DNA from 2 places in the Enterococcus sp. AZ170 genome. Region 2 is predicted to be linked to the other one. Evidence: predicted binding sites of a transcription regulator. Region 2 holds the regulator's gene; the other holds the start of a gene.
What was found. The regulator HrcA, encoded in region 2, represses chaperone genes, less so after heat shock. The targets are predictions, from matches to a motif close to TTAGCACTCNNNNNNNNNGAGTGCTAA.

Region 1 (5,058 bases), 880 kb from region 2:
TCTTTTCAACCTTCGCTAACATTAGCTGTTCCATATGGAACGGAACCTAATAAGCTAGTAGAAATCAGTCAACGGCTAGTTCCTTTATTTATCTTATTTGGAAGATTAGCATTTCCACTATTCTGTTTTTTACTCGTAGAAGGCTTTATCCATACTTCAAATGTTAAAAAATATGCATTACGTTTGTTTTTATTTGCGTTAGTTTCCGAGATACCTTATGACTTAGCTTTTTCACATCGCTTTATTGATTTGGAGAATCAGAATGTATTTTTCACCTTATTAATTGGCTTGATTGTTATTATTGGATTAGAAAAATTACGAACCCTCACAAAAATCAAGTATTTTTGTGCTCCTCTATTGATTTTGGTGGGTATTTTTTTTGCTGAGTGGTTACGGACAGATTACGGTGGTTGGATTGGTGTTTTACTGATTGTGAGTCTCTATCTATTTCGAGACTCAACTTTATTCAACTGTATTCTAGGAGGGTTGATTCTTTTACAGAATAGCTGGTTTGGACCACTGGCTTTTGTACCGATCTATTTTTACAATGATCAACGTGGCAGACAGTGGAAATACTTTTTTTATTGGTTTTATCCAGTTCATTTGTTGGTTTTGCTTACTATTCAGCAGTTTTTGATTGCGCTTAAGATGAATTGATTTAAGCATACAAAAGAGCCCGAGAAGAAAAGTTTATTTCCAATACAGCTGCTTTTTTCTCGCCGTTTATTCAGATTTAGAGCGCGAAGCAAAACTGACCTTTGGTTTTGTCTCGCGCTCTTTCTTACGATTAGTCAAGTGGAAAATAAAGAAAAAAATATTCTAACGGCGATATCCTTTTAAAAAATGCTTAGGAAATTTTACTTAGCTAAGGGATTAATGTGAAATGTGCGATTCCTTTTTGTGAAATTAAGTTAATTCTACTGACTTTTGAGCTGAATTCTAAAAGTAAGGTTTGATCATATTAGTTGAAGTATGATAGCTACTTAATAGCTTCCGCCATATAAAAATTAGAGAAATGAATAGAATATTCAATGTCACATCATATTTATATTTGTAACTAATAAAATTATCGTTTTAGAAATATTAAACTAACCAGAAATTCAAGTTTCAAAAATTGATTTGAATAAGATACGGTATAAAAAACATATTTCTCAACAACATTGATTAATAGAGCGTTCAAAAACTTCTAATGCTCTAGAAAAACTAAAACATAAGTACCATTGTTACTTCAAACTCTGGTAATACACAATACTAATGAAATAGAATAAACTAAACATAGAGAAAAATGATTTTCATGTATCTTTACGCTCTATGTTACTAAAATAAAACTGTCTAATCTAATTAAAAAATATTTCTTTGGAACTTTCTAAAAATCCTATTTAATAAAAAAAGAACCTTGAAATATCAAGGTTCTTCATTCATTCTTACATCATGCCGCCCATACCCATTGATGGATCCATTGGAGGCATACTTGCTCCTGCTGGTTCAGGTTTATCAGCAACAACTGCTTCTGTCGTTAATAGTAAAGCTGAAACAGAAGCCGCATTTTGTAATGCTGAACGCGTTACTTTAGTTGGGTCAACGATTCCTGCTTCAACCATGTTTACCCATTCACCGTTCGCAGCATTGAAGCCAATTCCTAAATCAATATTTTTTAATTTATCGACAATTACTGAACCTTCGTAGCCAGCATTTTCTGCAATTTGACGGATTGGTTCTTCTAAGGCACGGATAACAATTTTCACACCTGTTGCTACATCACCTTCAGCTTCTAATGCAGCAACTTTGCCGATTACGTTGACTAGAGCAGTACCACCACCAGAAACCATTCCTTCTTCTACTGCGGCACGAGTTGCATTCAATGCATCTTCGATACGTAATTTTAATTCTTTTAATTCAGTTTCTGTCGCAGCACCGACTTTAACCACTGCCACACCGCCAGCTAATTTAGCTAAACGTTCTTGTAATTTTTCACGATCAAAATCAGATGTTGTTTCAGCGATTTGATTTTTAATTAATTGAATACGTGCATCGATTCCAGCTTTTTCACCTGAACCTTCTACAATTGTCGTATTGTCTTTATCAACAACCACTTTGCTTGCATTTCCAAGATTTTCAATCGTTGTATCTTTTAATTCTAAACCTAAATCATCTGTAATCACAGTTCCGCCTGTTAGAATTGCAATATCTTCAAGCATCGCTTTACGACGATCGCCAAAACCAGGAGCTTTCACTGCAACAACGTTAAATGTTCCACGAATTTTATTTAACACTAACGTAGGTAAAGCTTCACCGTCAACGTCATCAGCGATGATCAATAATGGACGACTTTGTTGTAAAATTTGTTCCAATAACGGTAAAATATCTTGTATATTAGAGATTTTTTTATCTGTGATCAAGATATATGGATTTTCTAGAACAGCTTCCATTTTATCGTTATCCGTTACCATGTATTGTGATAAGTAGCCACGGTCAAATTGCATACCTTCAACGACATCTAATTCTGTTTCGATTCCTTTAGATTCTTCGATCGTGATGACACCGTCGTTGCCTACTTTTTCCATTGCATCCGCAATTAATTGACCAACGCGCTCATCACCAGATGAAACAGCTGCAACTTGTGCGATTGCTTCTTTCGAATCTACGACTGTTGAGATATTGTGTAATTCTTCAACAGCTGTTTTTGTTGCCAATTCGATGCCTCGACGGATACCTAATGGATTAGCACCCGCAGTTACGTTCTTTAATCCTTCACGAACGATTGCTTGCGTTAATACCGTAGCTGTTGTTGTTCCATCTCCTGCGATATCATTTGTTTTAGATGCAACTTCTGAAACCAATTTAGCACCCATATTTTCAAAATGATCTTCTAATTCGATTTCTTTAGCAATTGTTACACCGTCATTTGTAATTAGTGGTGAACCAAAAGATTTTTCTAAAACAACGTTACGGCCTTTAGGACCTAATGTTACTTTTACTGTATCCGCTAAAATATCTACTCCACGAAGCATCGCTGCACGTGCATCTTCTGCAAATTTGATTTCTTTTGCCATAATTCCTTCACCTCAAAAGTTTTATTTTTTTATTTAAATGTTTTTTTATGCGTTAAACAGTTTATTCAACGATTGCAATGATGTCTTTACCTGAAACGATCAAATAGTCATTACCTTCATATTTTACTTCTGTACCAGAATATTTTTCAAACATCACTGTGTCGCCTACTTTTACATCGGCAGGAACTTTTGTACCGTTTTCTAGTACACGGCCTTCACCTACTGCGATAACGTTTCCTGTTTGGGGCTTTTCTTGAGCTGCTGATGCTAAGACGATACCACCTACTGTTTTTTCTTCTTCTTTCGCGACTTCAATAACGACGCGATCGCTTAATGGTTTTAACACAATAAATCCCTCCATAAAAAATATTTATCTTTTTTAGCACTCTTAGTTATCGAGTGCTAACTCACACTATTTATAATACTCATTTCACTTTCATTTTGCAAGTCTTTTGACTAACTTTTAAAAATAATTCTTTCTTTTCCACCAATCTCAAATCATTTCTACAAACTATTTTTTTACAAACTCATTATAATTCTTTGTTCTCATTCATTTCATGGTAAAATAAGAATAGAAAGCGAGGCGATTGAAATGAAACAACGAATCACAGGAGCTTTGATTGCTACTGGTCTTTATTTGATCATTGCCAATGTTGGTAACTTCTTTTTTGGTGTCACTAGGCGTTTTGATTGGACCACTACTTTATGGGAAGCAGCCTTCTTTTTCGTATTTATCTTCCTATTGCTAGGCTATCGCAACAATCATAAGAAATAAAAGTTCCATTATGGTATATTTTTTTAGGCTACAAATGATGAAAGGAGTTTTTAATTTTATGTCTACTAATTTATCGCTAAAAAAAATTAGTCTGATCACGATTCTTTTATACGGACTCGTATTCTTTTCCCCTTACTTATTTCAACCATTTTCAGCAGATATCGTGATTGCTGGCACAACCTTCACTTATATTCTCGGTGCAATTTTGATGATTTGGTTGTATTTTAAAAATAGAAAGACAGCTGTCACTATAGTGGAAGAGAAAGCCAAACTAACTTCACCTGTCTTCACTATGTTACTTGGTTTTAGTGGGATATTTATAGCGATGATCATTCAAGCAATTGTTTTTAGTATTGAAACAGCAATCACGGGAGCTCAGCCTAGTTCACAAAACACCCAAAATATTATTGCCGTAATTTTAGCTAATCCACTCTTTATATTGGCTACAACGATTGGTGGACCGATTATGGAAGAATTTGTTTTTCGCCGTTCACTGATTGGGTTAACAGAGTCTTACACCGGCTTTTGGTTTGCTGCGATCATTAGTTCTTCTTTATTTTCAATTATCCATCAAGATGGTCATTTTTTTGTCTATTTTTTCATGGGGTTCTTTTTTGCTCTATTGTATAAAATGACTGGTAAAATCTGGACTTCGATCATTGCCCACTGCGGCATGAACACGCTCGTAGTAATTGCTCAACTTGTGCTTCATTATGCAAATATTGAACTACCAAAATAAAAAACCCCCTATGCTTGCATCTTTTAAACAATGTGCAAACATAAGGGGTTTGTATTATTCTTTTTCGTCTTCGATTTCAGCATCCGCCAATTCATTGTCATGATGCAAGAAGTAAATCAACGTTTGTAATTCGTTTGTTAAGTCAACGTTTTGAATCAAAACATCTGTTGGAGCAACTAATCTAGCAGCCGTAAAGTTTAAAATACCTTTTACACCAGCATCTGCTAACTGACTTACAACTTCTTGGGCTTTTCTAGCTGGTAAAGTCAAAATAGCTACTTCGATTTGTTGTACACGAATCTGCTCCATCATATCCGTCATTGGATATACTGGAATTCCATCTACGATTCTGCCAACAATATCATCATTGACATCAAATGCGCAGCTCACACGAATACTATTACTTTGATGGAATTTATACTTTAATAAGGCACTTCCTAAGTTCCCTACACCAATCAAAGCTACATTGGTTAGCTCATCATCATTCAAAG
Region 2 (5,058 bases):
GGTGTCGTACGATTTCCTTCTGGATTTGCAATGATTTTTGCTTCTCCGCCTTCTAATACTGCAACTGCTGAGTTTGTTGTTCCTAAGTCAATACCAATAATTTTACTCATAATTAATGATCTCCTATCTTCATTTTAATTTTTGATTTTTCAATTTATATAATACAAGCATTTTATCTTGTTGTTTACTGCGCAACAATTACCATGCTTGCTCGTAAAACGCGGTCATGTAATTTGTAGCCTTTTTGTAAGACTTCAACGATTGTATCAGCTGGTGTTTCATCACTCGCTGGAATCGTTTGAACTGCCTGATGTAAATTAGGATCGAAAACTTCACCCATCGTTGGAATTTCTTCGATGCCTTCTTCTTTCAAAGCAGCCTGTACACTTTCTAAAACCATCGAGATGCCTTTTTTCAGGCTTGCACCTTGTTCATCATCAACTTCGATTGCCATCGCACGTTCTAAATTATCAAGTGAAGGTAATAATTTTTTACCTAAATCTTGTGAACGATAGCGAACTAAAAGTTCACGCTCATTTTTGAAACGATTGCTCATATTAGCAATTTCGGCACGCGCTCTTAAGAATTTATCTTCCATTTCAGAAAATTCTGCTTTGGCATTCTCTAACTCTGTCATTTCGGCTTCTACCTCTGAAACACCGGAATCATCGATTGCTTCCATGTGTTCTTCCTGTAATTCCTCATTCGTTTCTTCTTTATTACTCACTCTGGCAACTTCCCTTCTCAATTTCGTAGAATTAATTAGAATTCTATATTTTCAACTTATGGCTATTCATCAAGGAAACGATAATAAGCACCAAGTTTTGAAGCTAGCTCATCGCGGAATACATCCACTAAACTAAACATTTTTGAATATGGCATACTTGTTGGACCTAATAGAGCAATCGTTCCTTTACCGTGTCCAGATACTTCATATGTCGCCGTGATCATACTCATGTTATCCAGTAAATCATTTCCGATTTCCGATCCGATTCGAATAGCAATCGCTGAATCCTCTTGATCTTCAGTCGTTAACAAATGTGTAAGCGCATCTGTATTTTTCATAAATGAGTAAACTGACTTTAATTGATTGATGTCTTCTTTTAAACCAAAATCTAGCACGTTCATGCGTCCGCTAACAAATACTTTTTCTTCAAATGCATGACCTAACATTGCATCGAATAAACGCATCATGCCGTCTGGTGTTTGAAAATAACGATGTAAAATCATCGGGATTTCCGTTCGCAAACGATGATATACGGTCAGTAAAGGCTGACCAACAAGCTTATCATTGATAATTTGCGTCATTTTTTCCAAATCTTGACTGGAGACTGATGCTGGAATTGCAAATACTTGGCTTTCAACATTGCCTTTATCTGTGACAATCACCGCAATGATTTGCCGCTCATTCAGCGGAACAATTCGAAAACCTGTTAGCTTTCGTTCTTTCACTTCTGGTCCTAAAGAAAAAGCGGTATAACTAGTCAAATTAGAAAGAATTTCAGCAGATTGCTCAATGATATCATTGATCTCATGAAACTCTCTTCCAAAAGAATGACGAATCGTTTCTAATTCATCATGCTCAACTTCTGTCGGACTTAGTAGATGATCCACATAGTAGCGATAACCATCCATTGAAGGTATTCTACCTGAAGAAGAATGTGTTTTTAATAGCAACCCATGTTCTTCCAAGGCTTTCATGTCATTGCGGATCGTTGCAGAACTTGACTTGATTCCTTCTTCCATCAACTTCTTTGATCCTACAGGTGTCCCTGTATTCGTGTATTCTTGGATGATAAGTCGCAAAATATTCTTTTGTCTATCTGTTATCATAGTTACCACCCTTCATTAGCACTCATGTTATTCAAGTGCTAATACAATTATTAATATAGCAAGTTCTGTTAGAATTGTCAAGAGAAAAACACATTTTTTAGCACTCTTTGTATACGAGTGCTAAAAACCGTAAAAAGAACGAAACTAAAGCAGACTAATGCTTAGTTTCGTTCTTAAACATACAGCTTAAGCTTATTCTTCTTTATCAATAAGAAATGCTTCAAATACGTCATTCCCTATGAAAAGCCCTTGTTCAGTCAATTTTATATGTCCGTCACTTTCCAGCAACAAACCTTTTTGAACCAAGTCAGGAATCGTCTTTTTGTAGACTTGATTTAACGCTCGTCCAAATTTTTCTTCGAATTTTCTCTTTGACACACCATTCATTTTTCGCAAACCCAAGAACAGCTCTTCTTCCATTTGATTATTCAATGTCAGGATTTCTGTTTCAACAGTGGGTAGCTGGTTTGCTTTTAATGGTTTTAAATAATGCTGAATCGGTCCATGATTTCGATAACGAGTATGACCTAAGTAGCCGCTTGCTCCTGCGCCAAAACCATAGTAGTGATCATTATTCCAATAAACTAAATTATGCTGACTTTCCTGGCCTTTCAAAGCAAAATTGCTTACTTCATATTGATGACGTCCGGCCTTTTCCATTGCAATGATTGTTTCTTCAAACATTTGGGCTTCCACATCTTGATCTGGCAACTGTAGGCGACCTTGGCGAACCCAATTCATAAACATTGTTTTATTTTCCAAAATCAAAGAGTAAAGTGAATAGTGTGGTAAGTCAAGTTCGATTGCCCGCTTCAAGGTATCTTGAAAACCTTCTAGCGTTTGACCAGGTAAGGCATAGATCAAATCGATACTCACATTTAAAAAATCTTCTTTTTCTAAAAATTTCATAGTCTCATAGACATCTTCTGCAGTATGTTTGCGTCCAATTTTTTTCAACAGCTGATTATCAAAAGTTTGAACCCCCATGGATAACCGATTTACCCCATATTCTTTCATCACTTGTAGCTTTTCTTGGGTTAGATCACCTGGATTAGCTTCTATAGTAAATTCATTTGCTGGGTCGATCGGCAGTAATTCACGAACACCTTTTAATAATACATCTAACTGTTTAGCTGATAAAGAAGTTGGCGTACCGCCTCCTATGTAAATCGTTTCGGTCGTTTTGCTGGGATATTGCTCTTTGGTCAGACGAATCTCTTTCAAAAGGCTTTGGATATATTCATCAACTGGTTGACCTTCCAGAAAAACTTTATTAAAATCGCAGTAGAAACAGATATGTTCACAAAACGGGATATGTATATAAGCTGAAATCTTTGTATTTTTGTTTTTCAATTTTTATTCCTCCAATTTACAAGTCCTCTAATTTATAGACTATTCTATAGAAGACGCCTCTTATCTTAACATATTCAGCCATAAAATAGTTTAAATTGAGTCAATAATCACTCATTACCCATTAGAGACAAACAAAATGGCAATTTAATTCTTTAAAGAGCTCAAAATGCCATTCATTCGTTATACTATTTTGCAAATAAACATTATTTTTTCTATAACAATTTTCGATATTTTTTCATATAGATTTTTTTGACCAATCTGACTAAAAATAAATACGTTACGATTTCAAAAATCGAACTTGTCCGGCCAAACCATCTCATGAATGAACCCATCGATTTAGCTTCCCATTTTTTAGTTTTTTCTACATACTTAGCACCCGCAATATCCCACGGACCACACATGTCTGACGTATTATGAACCAAATTTAAAAAGAGTGATTGGATTGGTGCTACTGGTAGAAACGGTAAAAAGATACTTGCTGGAATAACAAAAAACACATTACCAAAATTAGAACTTGCGGTTATTTTGATATATTTCATTGTATTGCTGAAGACTCGTCGACCTGATATAATACCTTTTTTAAAACCATCAAGTCTTTTTGTAATACAATAACATCTGACACTTTCATCGCTCCAGCATCATTGATTCCGTCTCCCATAAAGCCAACTGTTTGTTCATTCTTTTCAACGCTTTAACGATTTTTGTTTTTTGATCAGGGGTTACTTTTGTAAAGCCTCCCACTTCGAGTCATGTCTATTTATTCCTAAAATACGTATATGTCTTCTCATTTACAGAAAATTCTATCATCACTAACTAACATCTCTTGTCAACGAACAAAACAAAAAGAAACAAATTCTACATTGTTCAGCTCATTATCACTAATGTAAACTAAAAGACTAAATAGTTAGCCTTGAAAATCGGCTGACTATTTAGTCTTTTTATTTAAAACTGGTAAATATTAAACCAGTCTCTAAAAGCTTATAAAAAATAATTTGCTGCATCTTGTTCATCTTGTTTCAGCTGTACAATCAAACTTTCTGCTCCATCAAATTTAACCTGATCGCGTAAATAATGAGTCCACCTAACAGTGACCTGTTCCCCATATATATCTTGATGAAAATCTAAAATATATACTTCAACTGTGAGATCACGACCATCACCAAACGTGTCATTATGCCCAATCGATCCCATACCAACATACCATTTATTGCCTATTTGAATTTGCACAGCATAAACACCGATTCGCGGCAGGCGCACAGTACTTTTCACCTTGATATTTGCAGTAGGAAATCCTAATAAACGACCTCTAGCATCACCGTGAACAACCGTTCCGTCTGTTTCATAGACGTAACCTAATAACTCAGTGACCTCCTCCATCTTGCCAGCTTCCATTAATTCACGAATCCGTGTCGAACTAATTTTTGCACCGTCAAGCTCTTCTTTGCTCACAGTAACAATCTCAAAACGCTCTTTAGCATAATCTGGTAAGTGAGCAACATCGGCAATCTCTTTAGGACCGTATGTATAATCAAAACCAGATACTGCCACTTTGGCATGTAAGCCGACAATGTATTGATCCACAAATTCTTGTGGCGCTAAATGAGCAAATGCGGAAGTGAATTCAATTACATATAAAATATCTACACCCTTACTTGCCATCAATCGTTCTTTTTGTTCTAAGCTGTTTAAATATTTCATATTTTCAGGCAAGACTTTTTGAAAAACGATAGACGGATGCTGATTAAAGGTCATTACAGCTAATTTCAGGCCTTTTTCTTGCGCGATTTGTTTTCCTGTTTCAATCACTTTTTGATGTCCACGATGAACACCATCAAAAAAACCTAAGACCATTACGACTTCATCCGTTGGAAT

Region 1: a site for HrcA is predicted at 3,433-3,459, ahead of groES (co-chaperone GroES). Genes of this name have one in related genera too.

What each region holds. Positions count from the first base shown of each region.
Region 1 covers NZ_CP172947.1:2,294,908-2,299,965, forward strand. The annotation lists gene IGJ55_RS11150 (TraX family protein) at 1-657, shown strand, start outside; gene groL (chaperonin GroEL) at 1,425-3,053, opposite strand; gene groES (co-chaperone GroES) at 3,115-3,399, opposite strand; gene IGJ55_RS11165 (hypothetical protein) at 3,646-3,828, shown strand; gene IGJ55_RS11170 (CPBP family intramembrane glutamic endopeptidase) at 3,887-4,567, shown strand; gene IGJ55_RS11175 (redox-sensing transcriptional repressor Rex) at 4,622-5,058, opposite strand, start outside.
Region 2 covers NZ_CP172947.1:1,413,167-1,418,224, reverse strand. The annotation lists gene dnaK (molecular chaperone DnaK) at 1-110, opposite strand, end outside; gene grpE (nucleotide exchange factor GrpE) at 185-727, opposite strand; gene hrcA (heat-inducible transcriptional repressor HrcA) at 790-1,833, opposite strand; gene hemW (radical SAM family heme chaperone HemW) at 2,026-3,186, opposite strand; partial or broken gene IGJ55_RS06805 (magnesium-translocating P-type ATPase) at 3,438-3,918, opposite strand; gene ribF (riboflavin biosynthesis protein RibF) at 4,165-5,058, opposite strand, start outside.